3 regions of the Luteococcus sp. genome follow, and region 3 is predicted to be linked to each of the others. Evidence: riboswitches for the same ligand, from Rfam matches in the RefSeq annotation. Region 3 holds a riboswitch; each other region holds the start of a gene.

The links. Region 3 has a riboswitch for cobalamin ahead of cobN (cobaltochelatase subunit CobN). Riboswitches for the same ligand answer to the same signal wherever they lie in the genome.
Region 1: another riboswitch for cobalamin. It lies ahead of mutA (methylmalonyl-CoA mutase small subunit); the one in region 3 lies ahead of cobN (cobaltochelatase subunit CobN).
Region 2: another riboswitch for cobalamin. It lies ahead of ACHFFZ_RS03745 (CbiQ family ECF transporter T component); the one in region 3 lies ahead of cobN (cobaltochelatase subunit CobN).

What each region holds. Positions count from the first base shown of each region.
Region 1 is NZ_JBHWOO010000290.1:2,143-7,970, forward strand. It holds gene scpA (methylmalonyl-CoA mutase) at 1-476, opposite strand, end outside; gene mutA (methylmalonyl-CoA mutase small subunit) at 473-2,362, opposite strand; cobalamin riboswitch at 2,446-2,687, opposite strand; gene ACHFFZ_RS16310 (DUF6918 family protein) at 2,854-3,285, opposite strand; gene ACHFFZ_RS16315 (HesA/MoeB/ThiF family protein) at 3,406-4,092, opposite strand; gene ACHFFZ_RS16320 (molybdenum cofactor biosynthesis protein MoaE) at 4,094-4,507, opposite strand; gene moaA (GTP 3',8-cyclase MoaA) at 4,566-5,582, shown strand; gene ACHFFZ_RS16330 (MoaD/ThiS family protein) at 5,585-5,818, shown strand; partial or broken gene ACHFFZ_RS16335 (molybdenum cofactor biosynthesis protein B) at 5,820-5,828, shown strand, end outside.
Region 2 is NZ_JBHWOO010000065.1:6,132-11,959, reverse strand. It holds gene ACHFFZ_RS03760 (magnesium transporter CorA family protein) at 1-190, shown strand, start outside; gene ACHFFZ_RS03755 (polysaccharide deacetylase family protein) at 269-1,003, opposite strand; gene ACHFFZ_RS03750 (glycosyltransferase family 2 protein) at 1,000-2,034, opposite strand; cobalamin riboswitch at 2,030-2,181, shown strand; gene ACHFFZ_RS03745 (CbiQ family ECF transporter T component) at 2,210-3,358, shown strand; gene ACHFFZ_RS03740 (ABC transporter ATP-binding protein) at 3,372-4,976, shown strand; gene ACHFFZ_RS03735 (ECF transporter S component) at 4,969-5,808, shown strand.
Region 3 is NZ_JBHWOO010000102.1:12,127-17,954, forward strand. It holds gene cobN (cobaltochelatase subunit CobN) at 1-3,369, opposite strand, end outside; cobalamin riboswitch at 3,365-3,488, opposite strand; gene ACHFFZ_RS06315 (hypothetical protein) at 3,600-3,851, shown strand; gene ACHFFZ_RS06320 (hypothetical protein) at 3,861-4,151, shown strand; gene cobO (cob(I)yrinic acid a,c-diamide adenosyltransferase) at 4,331-4,936, opposite strand; gene ACHFFZ_RS06330 (cobyric acid synthase) at 4,936-5,828, opposite strand, start outside.

The DNA.
Region 1 (5,828 bases), on a different contig from region 3:
CCGTCGAAGAGCTGGCGCATGTCGAGGATCGAGTCGACGGCCACGCCGGCCATGCCCACGTCGCCGGTCACCCGCGGGTGGTCGGAGTCGTAGCCGCGGTGGGTGGCGAGGTCGAAGGCGATCGACAGGCCCTTCTGGCCGGCCGCGAGGTTGCGGCGGTAGAAGGCATTGGACTCCTGCGCGGTGGAGAATCCGGCGTACTGGCGGATGGTCCACGGACGCGAGGTGTACATCGTCGCGTACGGGCCGCGCAGGAAGGGCGGCAGGCCGGGCATGGTCTCCAGGAAGTCCATGCCGTCATAGGCCTGCTCGTCGTAGGACTGCTCGACGGGGATCAGCTCCGGCGTCGTCCAACGCTCGACGGACTCGGAGACCTGCGCCAGCAGCTTGTCGAACTGCTCGGCGGCGTCGGCCGGGATGGCCTGGGTGCCGAGCTCGACGGAGTCGAAACGGATCTGTTCGGGCTGGTTGCTCACTTGGAGGCTCCCAACGTCTCGAGGATGGTGCCGAGGGTTGCGACCACGTCCTTGCCCATGGCAATGGTGTCGTCGATGACGCCCTCGGCCTGTGCGGCGTCGTCACCCAGTTCCTTCAGGTTGCCGGCGAGCATCACCGTGGTGGCTCCGGCCTCCTTCAGGGCCTTGGCGACGGGCAGGCCCAGGTCTGCGTAGACCTTGGCGCTGGAGCACAGGCAGGCGATGGTGCTGCCCGACTCCTTGAAGGCCGCCACGATCTGGTCCACGTCGGTCCCCTCCGCCTGGGGGGTCGTCAGACCCGCCACATGGAAGAAGTTCGCCGCGAAACCCTCACGGGCACCGAAATCACGACGGGCACCCAGGCAGGCCAGGAAGACCTTGGCGTCGGGGTTGTCGATCGCGCAATCGCGCAGGCCCTCGAAGACCTCGGAGTCACGGTGCCATTCGATGCCGGCGCGCTCGGGCGCCTCGGGGCGGGGCGTGAACTTGATGGCGGACTCGGTGTGGTTCGGGAACTCCGAGACACCGGTGATCGGCTGCTTGCGGGTGGCCAGGCGCTTGGCGCGCTCGGCGATCACCGGCTCTAGCTCCTTCATCGCGAGACCGTCGACGACGGCCTTCGCCATGCCACCGGCTGCCTCGATGGTGCCCAGCACCTTCCAGGCGGCCTCGGCCAGCTTGGTGGTCAGCGTCTCGACGTACCAGGAGCCGCCGGCCGGGTCGTTGACGCGGCCGATGTTGGACTCCTCCGCCAGCACGATCTGCGTGTTGCGGGCGATGCGGCGGCTGAAGTCACCGGGAAGGCCCCAGGCGGTGTCGAAGGGCAGCACCGTGATCGCCTCGGCGCCACCGATGGCGGCACCGAAGGTGCTGATCGTGCCGCGCAGCATGTTGACATAGGGGTCGTCGCGGGTGATCTCGCGCCACGAGGTGACCGCGTGCTGGCGGGCGCCGCGCTTGGACTCCGTCACGCCGAAGGCCTCGCCGATGCGCGACCAGCAGGTGCGCAGCGCACGCAGGCGGGCGATGGTGGCGAACTGGTCGGTCGTGGCCGAGACGCGGAAGTTGATCGTCTCGAAGGCCTCGTCGACGCCCACACCCTGGCTGGCCAGGGCCCGGACGTACTCGACGCCGGTGGCCAGTGCGTAGGCCAGCTCGTGGACGTCACCGGCGCCGGCGTTGTGCCAGATGGTGGCGTCGACCACGATCGCGCGGCTCTTGGGCATGCCCTCAAGGCGCTTGACCCAGTCGGCGAGCTTCGACAGGTCCGGGGTGCCACCGTTGAGGGCGGCCAGGCCGATCGGGTCGAGGCCCAGGTTCAGGCTGAGGTGGTTCTTGGGCTTGTCGCTGCCCTCGTAGACGCCCAGCAGGGCCTCGGCGGCGGCCTCTTGGTCGGTGCGGCTGGAGACCTCGACCTTGACCAGCTCGAGCATCACGTCGGCCAGGTCGTCGGTGAGGTCCTTGGCGGCGATGGCGTCGGGGTCCAGGCGCAGCCACAGGCTGGTGACACCGCGCTCCAGGTCGGCCAGCACGGCCTTGCGGGTGTATTCCGCATTGCCGTCCTCGTGGAGGGCGCGCACGTCCCAGGCATCCATCTCGCCATTGCGGACCGTCGTGCCGCGCGTGAAGGGGGCGACACCGGGGGCGCCGAGTTTCTCGGGTGCGTCGGCCAGGGTGTAGATCGGCTCGATCTCGATGCCGTCCACCAGGCTGGTGCGCAGGCGCGAGATCGACTGCTCGCCACTGAGTTGCTTGTCTTCGGGTCGCCCGCGGTTGAGGACCTTGGCGACAGCTGCCTGCCACTGGTCCATGTCCGGCTTCGCGAAGTCGCCGGCGAGCTTCAGCTCGCCTGCGCCGACGCGGGCGTCCGGCTCGATCGTTGTCATGGGACTCCTGCTCCGATGAGGGTGTCGTCGCCCGTGTGGACGACCTGACGTTGTGCTCCTCGGCCTGTGACGCCCCGCACCTGGCTGGCGCGGTGCCTGCTGGCAGGTCTTCGGACTCATGGGCGCCTCACTCCCGGGGGAGTGCCTTCCTCGGCCACCGCTTCCCAGGCCAGGCCCAGTGCTTGACGTCCGGTCCACGATCACTCGCGGGCCCGACGGGTGGCGTCGTTCCCATTCACCGCTGCGGGACAGTTCCGGTCTTGCACCGGATTCCCTCTTGCGACGACCTGCCGGAGCAGGCCGAACCAGCAATGCCAAGACTACCCGGGGCAAGGTCCGCGTGGGCAGGAGGGGCCATGATTTCCCAATGTGGCCAAACCACAGGTGAATTGCTTGTGAAATAGATCACAAGTCGGTGACCAGCCCAGATGTCGATCGGCCCCGGATCCCGCGTGGGGAACCGGGGCCGATCCTCGCGCCAGGGCAGTGGCTCAGGCGACGTAGGGCGTCAGGGCGGCCGCCAGCCGGGGCAGGGCCTCCTCGACACAGCCCTTGGCCTTGCCGCGGATCGGCTTGTAGACCTTGGCCAGCGCGGCATTGTCGGGCGAGGCCGCCTTGGCGTCGGCGAGGGCCAGCAGCGCGTCGGCCACCTCGGAGGAGCGGCTCGACAGGTAGCTGCCGAAGTCCTGCCCGCCCTTGGCATCCCAGTAGGGGGCCAGGGCGGCGGCGATCTCGGGCAGCATCGCGTCGGTGGCCTTGGGGACGATGCCCTCCTTCATCTTCTTCGCGCTGGCGAAGGCGGTCTTGAGGGCCATCCCGCCCAGACCGCTCTTCGACTCGACCTCCTGGTCGATCACGGTGGACAGCGACTGCACCACCTGGGGGCGCTTGGCGGGGTCCAGCAGGGAATCGGTGAAGCTCATGGCAAGCCTTTCGCTCGGTCTGTGGCCGGGCTGGAGCCCTGGGGCCACGGGCGGACAGGTGCATTCTTGCAGCTGGAGCCGTGACGAGGCGCCCCGCGACCCCCCGCCTGATCGCCCGGATCAGGCGGGCGAGAGCTCGACGAAACGCACGTCGCCAGCCAGCAGGTCCACCACGGCCAGCCGGTTCACCAGGCTGCGTCCCTGCCCCAGCAGCAGCTTGACCGTCTCGGCCGCCTGCCAGGCTCCTGTGAGGGCCGGGGTGGCGCCCATGATGTCCAGCGGCTCCGGTGCCTCGGTGGGGTGTGGCACCACCTGCTCCCACTGGACCTGGCCGGGGGCGAAGACGCTGAGCACCGCCGTCCAGGCATCGATGGCCGCCCACACCCAGGGCACCCCCGCGGCACGGCAGGCCTGCGAGATGGCCTGGCGCGAAGCGGCCCGGTCGGTGCAGTCGACCACGACATCATGGCCTGCCACCAGTTCCACGTCCTCGGCGGTGAGCCGGTGGGCCAGGGCAGTCACCTCGGCGCCGGGGGAGAGGCGTCGCATCCGCTCGGCCGCCAGCTCCACCTTGGAGCCACCGAGCTGGTCGGCGGTGAACAGGGTCTGGCGGTTCAGGTTGGAGGCCTCCACCACGTCGTCGTCGAGCAGCGTGAGGTGCCCGATCCCCGACGAGGTCAGCGCCGGGATCGCGCCGGCACCCAGGCCGCCGCAGCCCACGACGAGCACGCGGGCCTCGGCCAGGCGTCGCTGGCCGTCGCTGCCCATGATCCGCCGCTGGCGGTTCCACTGTCCCTCGAGGGTCATCTCAGCACTCACCCAGCCCGACCCACTCGGTGCTGCCGTCGGTGAACTGCTGGTGCTTCCACACCGGCACGCGCACCTTGATCCGGTCGACCAGCGCCCCACAGGCGGCGAAGGCCTCGGCGCGGTGGGCGCTGGCGCAGGCGGCGACCAGGGCGACGTCACCCACCACCAGGTCGCCGACGCGGTGCTCTGCCCAGGCAGTCACGCCGAACTCCTGCTCCACCTCGCGCACCACGGCCTCGAGGGCCTTGGCCGCGTCGGGGTGCGCGCTGTAGGCGAGTGCGGTGACGCCCCGCCCGTGGTCGTGGTCGCGCACCACTCCCTCGAAGAGGACGCAGGCACCGTCCTTGGAACCGGTGACGCCGGCCCGCGCGGCGTCGACGTCCAGTGGAGTCGTGCTGACTGCTGCATGCATGGGTGCGAGCCTACTGTGCATGGTGAGATTCCACGGAGTGGGCCGTAGAATGTCGGGCATGACCTCCGCAGCGCTCGTCGACCGCTTCGGTCGCACGGCACGGGACCTGCGACTGTCGGTGACCGACGTGTGCAACCTGCGCTGCACCTACTGCCTGCCCGAGACCGGCATCAGCTGGTTGCCGCGCACCACGATCCTGACCGCCGACGAGCTGGTGCGACTGGCCCACGTCGGCATCGAGCACTGCGGCATCACCAAGATCAGGCTGACCGGGGGCGAACCGCTCACCCGGCCCGACCTGGCCGAGGTCGTGCGCGGCATCGCCCTCGCCCACCCCGAGACCGAGATCGCACTGACCACCAATGCCGTCGGGCTGGCCGAGCGGGCCGAGGAACTGGCCATGGCAGGCCTCCACCGGGTGAACATCTCGCTCGACACCGTGCACGCCGAGACCTTCCGCCAGATGACCCGACGCGACGGACTGGACCGCGTCCTGGACGGGATCCGTGCCGCCGTCGCCGCCGGGCTGGGGCCGGTCAAGATCAACTCCGTGCTGATGGCCGGCGTCAACGACCACCAGCTGCTCGACCTGCTCGACTTCTGCCTCGACCACGGCTCCGAGCTGCGCATCATCGAGCAGATGCCCATTGGTGCCACCCGCGACTGGGCGCGCGAGAACCTGATCAGCGCGACGATGATCCGGGCCATGATCGAAGAGCGCTACCAGCTGCGCGAGATCCCCGGCCGCGGCCCCGCCCCGGCCCAGCGCTGGGAAGTGCTCGACGACGGCCGCCTGATGGGCAGCGTCGGCATCGTCGCCTCGGTCACCGAGCCCTTCTGCGGCAACTGCGACCGCACTCGGATCAGCGCCGACGGCCAGCTGCGCTCATGCCTGTTCTCGCACACCGAGACCGACCTGCGCGGCCCCCTGCGCAGCGGTGCCAGTGATGCCGAGCTGGCGGCCCTGTGGGCCGGAGGCATGTGGACCAAGCCTCGCGCCCACGGCAGCGATGCCGGCGGCTTCGGCGAGGACTTCGAGCAACCCGCACGAGCAATGAATGCGATCGGAGGATGACCATGCAGATCAGGTGGTTCGCCGGAGCGGCCCAGGCCGCCGGCGTCACGCAGGAGGAGGTGGACGCCGCCCAGCAGGGCAGCGTCAGCCAGGTGCTGGTGGGACTGCGCCCGGGCGTGGCGCACGTGCTGCCACGCTGCTCCTTCCTGGCCGACGGCCGCAGCCTGGCAGCCGACGACCCGTGGCCCGACCAGGCCGCCGTCGTCGACGTCCTGCCGCCGTTCACCGGCGGCTGAGGTGACCCGG
Region 2 (5,828 bases), on a different contig from region 3:
CATCGTGATGAAGAAGCTCGCCGGCTGGGCGGCCGTCATCGCCGTCCCCACCGCGGTGACGGGCTGGTTCGGCCAGAACATCCCCTTCCCCGGCTTCTCCAGTCCCTGGGGGCTGGCGGCCTCCACCACGCTCGTGGTGCTGGGCACGCTGGCGCTCTACCTGGTGCTGCGCCGCCGCGACTGGATCTGAGTCGTTGGGACCGGACCTGGGTCGTCGGGACTGGACCTGGGTCGTCGGGACCGGACCTGAGCGGCGACGGCGCCCGCCTCAGCGCGAGAAGCTCAGCCGGTTGACGGCGCTGCCGTGGTCCAGAGCTTCGGTGAGCGTGACGCAGCGCAGCCCGCGCTCGGCGAAGCCGGTGAGCACCTCGTCGAGCAGCCGCGGCTTGTCGACGCCGGTGACGGCCTCCTCGCGCGCCAGGTCGGACGCATCGGCGGCGCCGTCATGGGCCAGCAGGATGGCGCCGGGGCGGGCATCGGACATCGCCTTGGCGACGCGGTGTTCGTGGCTGACGTCCTTCCAGTCCCAGGTGGTGCCCGACCACAGCACCGTGCGCATGCCCAGTCGCCCGGCCATCACGCGGGTCAGCGGACTCTGCGCGCCGTGCGGGGGACGGAACCAGTCCACCCGGCTGCCCAGCACGTCGGTGAGCTCACCGCGCCCCCGCTGCAGCCAGTCGAAGGCCTGGCGGGGAGCCATGCTGCGCACCTTGCGGTGGTCCAGGCCGTGCAGGCCGATCTCGTGGCCAACCGCGGCCAGCTCCCGCACCAGACCGGGATCGCGCTTGACGCGGGTGCCCAGGACGAAGAAGACCGCCTTGGCGTCGTGCGTGGCCAACACCTCGGCCAACGCGTCGGTGGTGCCCGGCAGGGGACCGTCGTCGAAGGTGACGACCAGCTCCGGGCGCTCGGTGCGGATGCTGGCAATGGAACCGACGGCGGGGCCGGCTGCGGCCTCCAGCGGGCCACGGACCAGCTGCTTGACGCGGGACGAGGTGGTCATCGGGAGCTCTCCTTGCGGTGGGCGGACTGTGGGCGAAGGTCGTCGGGGATCGGCGCCAGGCGCTCGCGCCAGCCACCGTCACGCACGTATTCCTGGTAGCGCAGGCCGGCAGCGGCCAGCACCATGCCGGCGCCACGGGCCGCGGCGCGGCTGCCGCGGGCCTGGTGGGTGAGGTCGTGGCGGGCGCGTCCCAGCAGCGACCGTCCGCCCCCGGCGACCATTCGGCCCAGGCCACCGGCCAGCAGCTTCGGACGGGCCAACCGGTCCCCGGCCAGCATCAGCGTCAGTACGCCGTGGGTGTTGCCGTGGCTCAGCGAGCGCAGCAGCACCCACTGGCGGGTCATCCGGTCGGTGGTCACCAGGTCCACCACGACCGCCTCGGGGCAGGCGACGATGCGCCCACCGGCGGCGACGATCTGGCGGGTGAGCAGCGTGTCCTCGCCACCACCCATCCCCAGGCCGGTGGAGAAGCGCCGCGCGCCCAGCTGGTGCAGGTCGAGCAGCAGGTTGCCGCAGGCCGCGGCCGGCAGCTCCCGCCCCGACTCCCAGCGGCGGCGGGTGAAGAAACCCCCGGCGTGGATCCACGGGTCCACCTCACCGGGGTAGCGGGTGTCGACGAAACCGGCGACGGCGGCCGGCCGGCTGGCCAGCCAGCAGTCAAGCATCAGCTGCAGCCATCCCGGCCCGGGACGGCCGTCGTCGTCGAGGAAGAGCAGCACGTCGCTGCCCCCCTCGACCCCGTCCTGGCGGCCGGCCGAGGACTGGGCCTCGTCGAGCGCACGATTGCGCGCCGCCGCGATCCCGGGGGTCGGCTCCACCACGAACCGCACCCGGTCCAGTCCCATCGCCTCCACGGCATCACGTCCACTGCCGGCCGGGTCGTTGTCCACCACCAGCACCTCGCCGCTCCACGGTGCCTGTAGCGCGGAAAGCTGCTGGTGCAGCATTTCGACGGTCTGGACGATCTGTTCGGGCCGGTGGAAGGTGAGCACGCCGATGGTGGCGTGCAGGCTCTGCTGGGTCTCGTGCATCGTCCAAGAATATGGCTTCGTCCCACCCGTCCAGTAGCGTGGCCGGGTCGTCGACAGGGGAATCCGGTGCAAGTCCGGAGCTGACCCGCAACCGTCACGGAGCTGCGCTCCCGAGCCGGAATGCCTGCCCTCGACCGGACTCACCAGAACCGTCGAGGCTGCGGAAGGAGACCCGATGCCGGCGCGCGCCGTCACCCCGCACGATGTCCTGTCACGGGGGCAGGGTGCCGTGCTCGACGCACCCCCGGTGCGGAAGCTCGGCCGGCTCGTGCACCCGATGGCCTGGTGGGCCTGGGCGATCGGCGCGGCCGTGGCGGTGAGCCTGGTGACCAATCCGCTGCTGGTGCTGCTGGTGGTCACGACGGTGTGGATCGTGGTGCTGGAGCGCCGCACCGCCGCCCCCTGGGCCCGCTCGGCCGGCGTCTACCTGTGGCTGGCGCTGGTGGTGATCGGCCTGCGGATGTTCTTCCAAGTGGTGATGGGCGTCAACCGCAGCGGCCAGGTGCTGTTCACCCTGCCCAACCTGCAGCTGCCCGGCTGGGCCGCCGGGATCCGCCTGGGCGGTGAGGTCACCCTCGACGCCCTGCTGTTCACCCTCTACGACTCGCTGCGGCTGGCCGGCATCCTGCTGTGCGTCGGCGCCGCCAACTCGCTGGCCAATCCGCGGCGTGCCCTGCGCGCCGTGCCACCCGCCTTGTACCAGCTCAGCGTCGCGCTGGTGGTGGCCCTCAGCGTCGCACCCCAGCTGGTGGAGAGCATCCAGCGGGTGCGACGGGCCCGTCGCCTGCGCGGGGGTCGGTCCACTGGCTGGCGGGCGGTGCGCGAGGTGGTCGCGCCAGTGCTGGAGGACGCCATCGACCGTTCCCTGCAGCTGGCCGCGGGCATGGAGTCGCGCGGCTACGGACGCACCCACAGCGGCCAGCCCGTGGGCCGCGGCACCACCGTCGCCCTGCTCGGCTCGCTGGTGCTGGTCACCCTCGGCACCTTCCTGCTGCTCGGCGTGCCCAACTCCTCGCCGTGGTCATGGCTGGCGCTGGGCTGCGGGGGAGTGCTGGCCTGGCTGGGGATCCGTGTCTCGGGTCGTCGGCTGGCCGTCACCCGCTACCGCCCCGACCCGTGGCAGCGACCCGAGTGGACGCTGTGCGCCGCGGCGGTGGTTGCCGTCATCAGCAGTGCCGTCCTGGTGCGGCTGTCCCCGCAGATGGTGCTGCCCAGTCCCTCGCCGCCGTCCTGGCCGGGGCTCGACGTGCGCGTGCTGCCGCTGCTGCTGGCCGTCGCGGCACCCCTGTTCTGCACGCCCCGACCGCCCGCCGGGGAACTGTGATGTGTGTGAGGAGATGTCCATGATCGACTTCCGCGAGGTCGGCTTCCGGCATTCCGGGGCCGAGCGTCCGGTGCTGGACGGGGTGAGCCTCACCATCGAGGAGGGCGACCTGTGCCTGGTGGTGGGCCGCACCGGCACCGGCAAGTCCACCCTGCTGGGCGCCATCAACGGCCTGGTGCCACACTTCACCGGTGGCCACCTGTCCGGCGAGGTGAGCGTCGCCGGGCGCTCCACCCGCACCCACCGGCCGCGCGAGATGGCAGAGCTGGTCGGCTTCGTCGCCCAGGACCCGTTGGCGGGCTTCGTCACCGACCGCGTCGAGGACGAGGTGGCCTATGGCATGGAACAGCTCGGCCTCTCGCCGCTGGCGATGCGCAAGCGCGTCGAGGAGACCCTCGACCTCATGGGCATCGCCGACCTGCGCCGCCGCGCACTCACCGAGCTGTCCGGCGGCCAGCAACAACGGGTCGCCATCGCCGCCGTGCTCGCGGCCCAGCCCCGGGTGGTCGTCCTCGACGAGCCCACCAGCGCGCTGGACCCCACCGCCGCGCAGGACGTGCTGGCCTCCATCACCACCCTGGTGCACGAGGTGGGCCTGACCGTCGTGCTGGCCGAGCACCGCATCGAGCGCGTCATGCACGCCGCCGACCAGGTGTTGTGGCTGCCGGGCGACGGCAGCGCCGTGCTGGGTGATCCGGCCGAGGTCTTCGCCCGCTGCGATGTGGTACCGCCGCTGAGTGCACTGGCCCGCGAGATGGATTGGCCCGAGGTACCCACCAGCGTGCGCGATGCCCGTCGCAGGGTGCGTCGTGAGCAGGTCACGCTGCGTGCGCCCGAGGCCGAGGGGCCGAGCACCGTGGTGGCAGGGCCGGTGGTGGCCCGCACCGACAAGCTGCGGGTCAGCTACGGCGAGGTGCTGGCCGTCGACGACATCACCATCGCCCTCCACCCCGGCACCGTCACCGCGCTGATGGGGCGCAATGGCTCGGGCAAGTCCTCGCTGCTGTGGGCGCTGCAGGGGGCACTCGACTGCTCCGGCCTCGTCGAGGTGGACGGCATCGACCCGCGACGGGTGGCGCCCGCCCGGGCCCGCGAAGCGGTCAGCCTGGTGCCGCAGACCGCCGCCGACCTGCTCTACCTGCCCACCGTCGCCCAGGAGTGTGCCCAGGCAGACCGGGAGACTGGTTCTCCGGCCGGCACCACCGCCGGGCTGCTCCATGAACTGGGCGCCTGCCTCGACCCCGAACGCCACCCGCGCGACCTCTCCGAGGGACAGCGGCTGGCCCTGGTGCTCGCCATTCAGCTGGTCGCGCGCCCGACCGTCGTGCTGCTCGACGAGCCCACCCGCGGTCTGGACTACCGGATGAAGGAGGAGCTGGCCCAGATCCTGGCCCGGCTCGCCGCCCAGGGCAGCTGCATCGTGGTGAGCACCCATGATGTCGAGTTCGCCGCCAGGGCCAGTGACCGCACCCTGGTGATGGCCGAGGGTGAGGTGGTGGCCGACGGCCCCACCCGAGAGGTGTGCACCAGTTCGCCGGTCTTCGCGCCGCAGGTGAGCAAGGTCTTCCACCCCGAGGACGTGCTCACCGTCGCCGAGGTGGGATGTCGCCGTGGCTGAACGGGATCCCGGGCGACGAGGCCGTCGCCCCTCGGTGCTGAAGGTCTCGCTGCCCTCGGCGCTGGCCCTGGGCGTCGCGGCCGCCATGTCACTGCTGGCCTTCTGCTGGCCGCTGCTGTGGACGCCGCGCAGCGGACCCGGTTCCGACATGGCCGGCGGCCAGACCCCGCTGGTCTTCGCGCTGGTGCTGCCGGTGGTGATCGCGGTGGTGATGACGCAGCTGGGCCACGACGACATGGACGTGAAGGCGCTCGCGCTGCTCGGGGTGCTGACGGCCGTGGGGGCGGGGCTTCGTCCTCTCGGCACTGGCACCGCCGGCATGGAGCTCATCTTCTTCCTGATGATTCTCGCCGCCCGGGTCTTCGGTCCCGGTTTCGGTTTCGTCCTGGGTACCACGACCCTGTTCTGCTCTGCGCTGCTCACCAGCGGCATGGGGCCCTGGCTGCCCTTCCAGATGCTGGCCGCGGGCTTCGTCGGGCTCGGAGCAGGACTTCTGCCGAGGCTTCGGGGCCGTGCGGAGGTGGCGATGCTCGGCCTGTACGGCGTGCTGAGCGGCTTCGTCTACGGCTGGCTGATGGACCTTGCCTTCTGGCCCTTCGCGCTGGGCAATGCCTCGGCCCTGTCCTTCGACCCGACGATCGGCCCCTGGGCCAATCTGCACCGCTTCGTGCTGTACAATGCCGCCACCTCGATGGGCTGGAACTTGGGTCGGGCGCTGACCAACCTGGTGCTGATCCTGGTGCTGGGCCCGTCGGTGCTCAGGATCCTGCGTCGGGCCTCCCGCCGGGCCAACTTCGACCAGGCGTGCCGTCCAATGAGGAATCTCCCGTAGGACCCTTGTGCTGGAATCGT
Region 3 (5,828 bases):
GATCCAGCGGGGGTTGACGACGCGGGCCCGGAAGACGCGGGCGGTCTCCTCGGCCAGGCTGCGGGTGCGCACCCGGTCGGGGCTGGTGGAGTCACCCACATAGGCCTTCGGGTCGGCGCCGGTCAGCGCCCGCACCGTCGCCACCATGCCGCCGTGGTACTGGTAGAAGTCGTCGGAGTCGAGGATGTCACTCTCGACGTTGTCGACATTCTTGGCGGCCACCTGGATGCGCCGGTAGTTGGTGCGCATGTCATCGCTGGCCGGCACGCCGTCCAGGCCGCGGCCGTAGGCGAAGCCACCCCAGGCCGTGTAGACCTCGGCCAGGTCGTCGTCGCTGCGCCAGTTGCCGCTCTCCACCACCTGCAGGATGCCGGCGCCATAGCTGCCCGGCTTGGAACCGAAGATGCGGGTGCGGGCGCGGCGCTCGTCACCGTGTTCGGCCAGGTCGGCGCGGGCATGGGCGCGCACGAAATTCTGCTCGTCGGGCTCGTCCAGCTCGGCGACCATCGCCACCGCGTCGTCGACCATCGCGACGACGTGCGGGAAGGCATCGCGGAAGAAGCCCGAGATGCGCACCGTCACGTCGATGCGGGGACGACCCAGCTCCTCCAACGGCACCACCTCGAGCCGGCTGACGCGACGCGAGGCCTCATCCCATTCCGGCCGCACGCCCAACAGGGCAAGGACTTCGGCGATGTCGTCGCCGCTGGTGCGCATGGCGGAGGTGCCCCAGACGCTCAGGCCCACCGAGGTGGGGTAGGCGCCGGTCTCGTCGAGATGGCGCTGCAGCAGCGAGTCGGCCATCGCCTGGCCGGTCTGCCAGGCCAGGCGCGAGGGCACCGCACGCGGGTCGACGGTGTAGAAGTTGCGGCCGGTGGGCAGCACGTTGACCAGCCCGCGCAGCGGCGAGCCCGAGGGGCCCGACGGGATGAAACCACCCTCCAGCGCGTGCAGCACCGCACCCAGCTCGTCGGTGGTGCGCTCCAGGCGCGGCACCACCTGCTCGGCGGCGAAGCGCAGCACCCGGCGCACCTGCTCGTCGTCGGTGAGGTAGTCGACGGCCGACGGCTCCCAGCCGGCCTCCTCCATCGCCTGGACCAGGGTGCGGGCGGCCGCTTCCACCTCGTCGGTGCGGGCGCCGTCGGCATTGTCGGCCAGCCCCAGGGCCCGACGCAGCCCCGGCACGGCATCGCTGGCGCCGCCCCAGACCTGCTGGGCGCGCAGGATGGCCAGCACCAGGTTGACGCGGGCCTCGCCGGCCGGTGCCGCGCCCAGGGTGTGCAGGCCGTCGCGGATCTGGGCGTCCTTGATCTCGCACAGCCAGCCGTCGACGTGCAGGATGAAGTCGTCGAAGTCCTCGTCCTCGGGCTGCTCCTCCAGGCCCAGGTCGCGGTGCAGCTCGGCGGCGCGCATCAGGTTCCAGATCTCGCCGCGCACGGCCGGCAGCTTCGCCGGGTCCATCGCCGCGATGTTGGCGTGCTCGTCGAGCAGCTGCTCCAGACGGGCGATGTCGCCATAGCTCTCGGCGCGCGCCATCGGCGGCACCAGGTGGTCGACGATCACCGCGTGGGCGCGTCGTTTGGCCTGGGCGCCCTCGCCAGGATCGTTGACCAGGAAGGGATAGACCAGCGGCAGCGAGCCGATCGCGGCGTCGGGTCCGCAGGCCGCCGAGAGGGCCGCATTCTTGCCCGGCAGCCACTCCATCGAGCCGTGCTTGCCCAGGTGGACCACCGCGTGGGCGCCGAAGCCGTGCTCGATCCAGCGGTAGGCGCCGATGTAGTGGTGGCTGGGCGCCATGTCGGGGTCGTGGTAGATCGCCACCGGGTTCTCGCCGAAGCCGCGCGGCGGCTGGATCAGGATCACCACATTGCCGGCCTGCAGGGTGGCCAGCACCAGTTCCCCGGCCTCGTTGACGAACAGGCTGCCCGGGCCCTCGCCCCAGGCCTCGCGCATCTGTTCGCGCAGCTCCTCGGGCAGGTCGGCGGTCCAGGCGCGGTACTGCTCGGGGGTGACGCGGACGTGGGCATCGGTGAGCTGGGCATTGGTGAGCCACTCCTCGTCCTGCCCGCCGGCGGCGATCAGGGCGTGGATGAGGGCATCGCCGGCGATGGTGTCGGGGGTGCGCCCGTCGGCGTCCTGCGCCTCGGGGCTGGCCTCGGCGGCGCCCAGGATCCGGGTCACCTCGTTGTCGGCGCCCAGGTCGTAGCCCTCCTCGCGGAGCCTGCGCAGCAGCCGGATCGCCGAGACCGGGGTGTCCAGGCCGACGGCATTGCCGATCCGGGCGTGCTTGGTGGGGTAGGCGCTCAGCACCAGCGCCAGTTTCTTGTCGGCATTGGGGGTGTGGCGCAGCCGGGCGTGGTTGGCGGCCAGGCGTGCCAGCCGGGTGCAGCGTTCGGCGTCGGCGACGTAGCGGGGCAGGCCGTCGTCGTCGAACTCCTTGAAGCTGAAGGGACCGGCGATGATGCGGCCGTCGAACTCGGGGATGGCGATCTGGGTGGCCGAGTCCATCGGGGTGACGCCGTCGTCGCTGGCCTCCCAGTCAGCGCGGCTGCTGGTCAGGCACAGCCCCTGGAAGACGGGGATGTCGAGGGCCGCCATCCGGGCGACGTCCCAGGCCTCGTCGTCCCCGCCGGCCTGGGCAGTGGCCGGGGTGGAGCCTCCGGCGGCCAGCACCGTCACGATGAGCGCATCCAGGGTGCCGAGGAAGCCGTAGAGCTCGTCGGGGGCCTGGCGCAGCGAGCCGGCGAAGACCGGGACCGCGGTGGCATGCCCGGTGGCGTCGATGGCGGAGCACAGCTCGCGGGCAAAGTCGGTGTTGCCGCTGGTCTCGTGGGCGCGGTAGTAGAGGACGCCGACGCGGGGGAGGGCGGGCTGCCCGGGCTGCTCGGTGGGCGACTCCCACCAGGACGGCTCGCCCCAGCTCGGGATCGGCTGCGGGGGCTCGAATCCCTCGCCGGTGAGCAGCACCGTGTCGGACAGGAAGGCGTGCAGCTGGGCCAGGTTCTCCGGGCCGCCCTCGGCCAGGTAGCGGTGGGCCTCGGCGGCGACGCCGATCGGGACGCTGGAGAGCTCCATCAGCTGGGCGCTGGGCTCCTGTTCGCCGCCGAGCACCACCATCGGCCGGGTGCCGGCGATGCGGCGGAATCCGTCGCACAGGTCCTGCGGGCCGCCGAGGATGCGGGCCACCACCAGGTCGCAGGCCTCGATCTGCTCGGCCATCTGCTGGTGGGCGGGGCGGGCGGGATTGGCCAGGAAGTAGTCGGCGCCGCTGGCGCGGGCCGAGAGCAGGTCGGTGTCGGACGTGGACAGCAGGGCGATGCGCATCGGCGCGTCTCCTCCCCCGGAGTTCTCGCTCCGGAACGTGGGCATGGACTCACCCGACGTCCAGTGTCTGGCTGTCACAGTGGCGGAACCGCCCCGGGCTTGCACCGGGTTCCTGGGCCGTGGGCTGCGGCAAGCCTAGCGGGAACGGGCTCCCTGGCCATTGCCGCGCGGAAACAGACGAATTGTGGCGCATCATGTGCTTTTGAACCTTCCAAAGGGCCTATTGCGTCTGTTTTCGCGGCGGGGTGGGTACTGTCCGGCGCCCTACTCCTGTCATGAGGCGACACCTGATCCCGGACGTGGTCATCACACTGCTGTTGGTCTTCGGCCTGGGCGCTATCCTGTCGCTCGACACCTGGGATGCCTTGTGGGTTTCGAATGTGTCGTCGACCTGGTTGCTGATTCCGCTGTGGTTCGGCTGGCGAACGGGACGCCTGGGCAAGGGCGCGGCATGGGGGCTCATGATCACCCAGGCCGCTCTCGTGGCCTACTACATCCCAGCTTCGGCGGGTGTGTCTTCATGGTAGCCAGGCATCATGCTCGAGTACGTGGGCCGCTACGGCTTCAAGTACTTCGTGCTCGGACTCATCAGCGGTCCGGTCATGGGCGCGCTGGGAGGATGGTGGCGGCAGCACCCCAATGCGTTGGTCCCCCTTCTCGTCGCTGTGCTCGCTTTCGGAGAGAGGTGGGCATGGCAGTGGCACTTGGGCTTTGATCCGGGCTCGGTCATCTTCACCGGGGAGGCGGTTCCAGGGGTGGCAGGGGCAATCGCGATGCTCGTGTGGGTGCGCCGCGCGCCCGGGACTTCGCCGACAGCCAGCAGCTGACGGCGCATCCGAGCGGCTTGTCGGCACCATCCGGAGACAGTCCGAGGGTCGGTGGCCGGTGCGGGGGAAAGCCTGCCCGGGCATTGCCGCGCGGAAACAGACGAAATGTGGAGGGCCAACTGGTTTTGAACCTTCCAGAGGGCCCATTGCGTCTGTTTTGGCGGGCTACGACGGCGGTCTCACCACTCGATGCCCGCCTGGCCCTTCGCCCCGGTGTCGAAGGGGTGCTTCACCTTGGTCATCTCGGTCACCAGGTCGGCGGCGTCAAGCACCTGCTGTGGCATCCGTCGTCCGGTCATCACGACGTGCTGGGTGCCGGGGCGGTTGGCGAGGGTCTCGAGCACCTCGTCGACGTCCAGCCAGCCATTGGCCAGCACATAGCTGAACTCGTCGAGCACATAGAGATCATGGGTCTGGTTGGCGAGCTGCTCACTGATCCGCGCCCAGCCCTCCTTGCTCATGGCGACGTGGTCCACCTCCTTCGTCGAGCGCAGCCAGGTCCAGCCGGCGCCCATGGCGTGCCACTCGACCGGCCCGCCCTGCCCGGTCTGCTGGTGCACCTCGTTGAGCGCGGCGAAGGCGGCCTTCTCACCGGTGCGCCAGTTGGGCGACTTCACGAACTGGTAGACGCCGATGCTCCAGCCCTGGTTCCAGGCCCGCAGCGCCATGCCGAAGGCGGCGGTCGACTTGCCCTTGCCGTCGCCGGTGTTGATGATCAGCCGCGGCTGGTGGCGCAGCTGCCGGGTGGTCAGTCCGCTGGTGTTCTGGGGTGCCTTGCCCTGCATCAGTTCTCCCTGTCGGTGGGGTTGGTCGGGTCGGTGGGGGTGGTTGAATCGGTGGCCAGGGCCAGCAGTGCCTCGACGTCCAGCTGCCGCTCGATGGCATCGGCCAGGGTCTCGATCATCTGCTCGCGCCGTTCGGCGAAACCGGGAGCTCCCGGCTCGGGCCGCCACGGGTGCCCGGCCTGCTCGGCGACGCGCTCCAGCCAGGCCCGGCGCAGCCCGTCGTTCTCCAGCGCACCGTGCCAGTGCGTGCCCCAGGTGGCGCCGACCCGCATGCCGTCCAGGAAGTGCTCGTCGGGTTCCGACAGGGTCGTCGGGCGGCCGTGGTGGATCTCGTAGCCGGCGGCCTCGTGCCTCTGCCAGCTGCCGGTCGGACGCGCCAGCACCTTGTCGGGGTGGAAGTCGACGCGCAGCGGCAGGATGCCCAGCCCATCAACCGGGCCAGAGCTGTCCCCCTCCACCTCGTCGACGATCACCTGCCCCAGCATCTGGTAGCCGCCGCAGATCCCCAGCGTGGGGCGTCCGGCCGCGTGCCGCTGGGCGACGACCCGGTCGATTCCCTGCCCTCGCAGCCATCGCAGGTCGTCGACGGTGGCGCGGGTGCCGGGCAGTACCAGCAGGTCCGCCTCGGCGCAGACTGCCGGATCGGCCGTCACCTCCACCCGCACACCCGGTTCGGCGGCCAGGGCGTCGACGTCGGTGGCATTGCTCACCCGCGGCAGCCGGACGACGGCCACGTGCAGTGGCCGCGCGCCGGGCGTCGAGGCCGAGGCCCGGCGCCAGCCGCCGATCGCCAGGGCGTCCTCGCCGTCGAGCCAGACCCCCGGCAGCCACTCCAGCACGCCCAGGTTGGCCAGGCCGGTGCGGCGGCTGATCTCGTCCAGGCCCGGCGCCA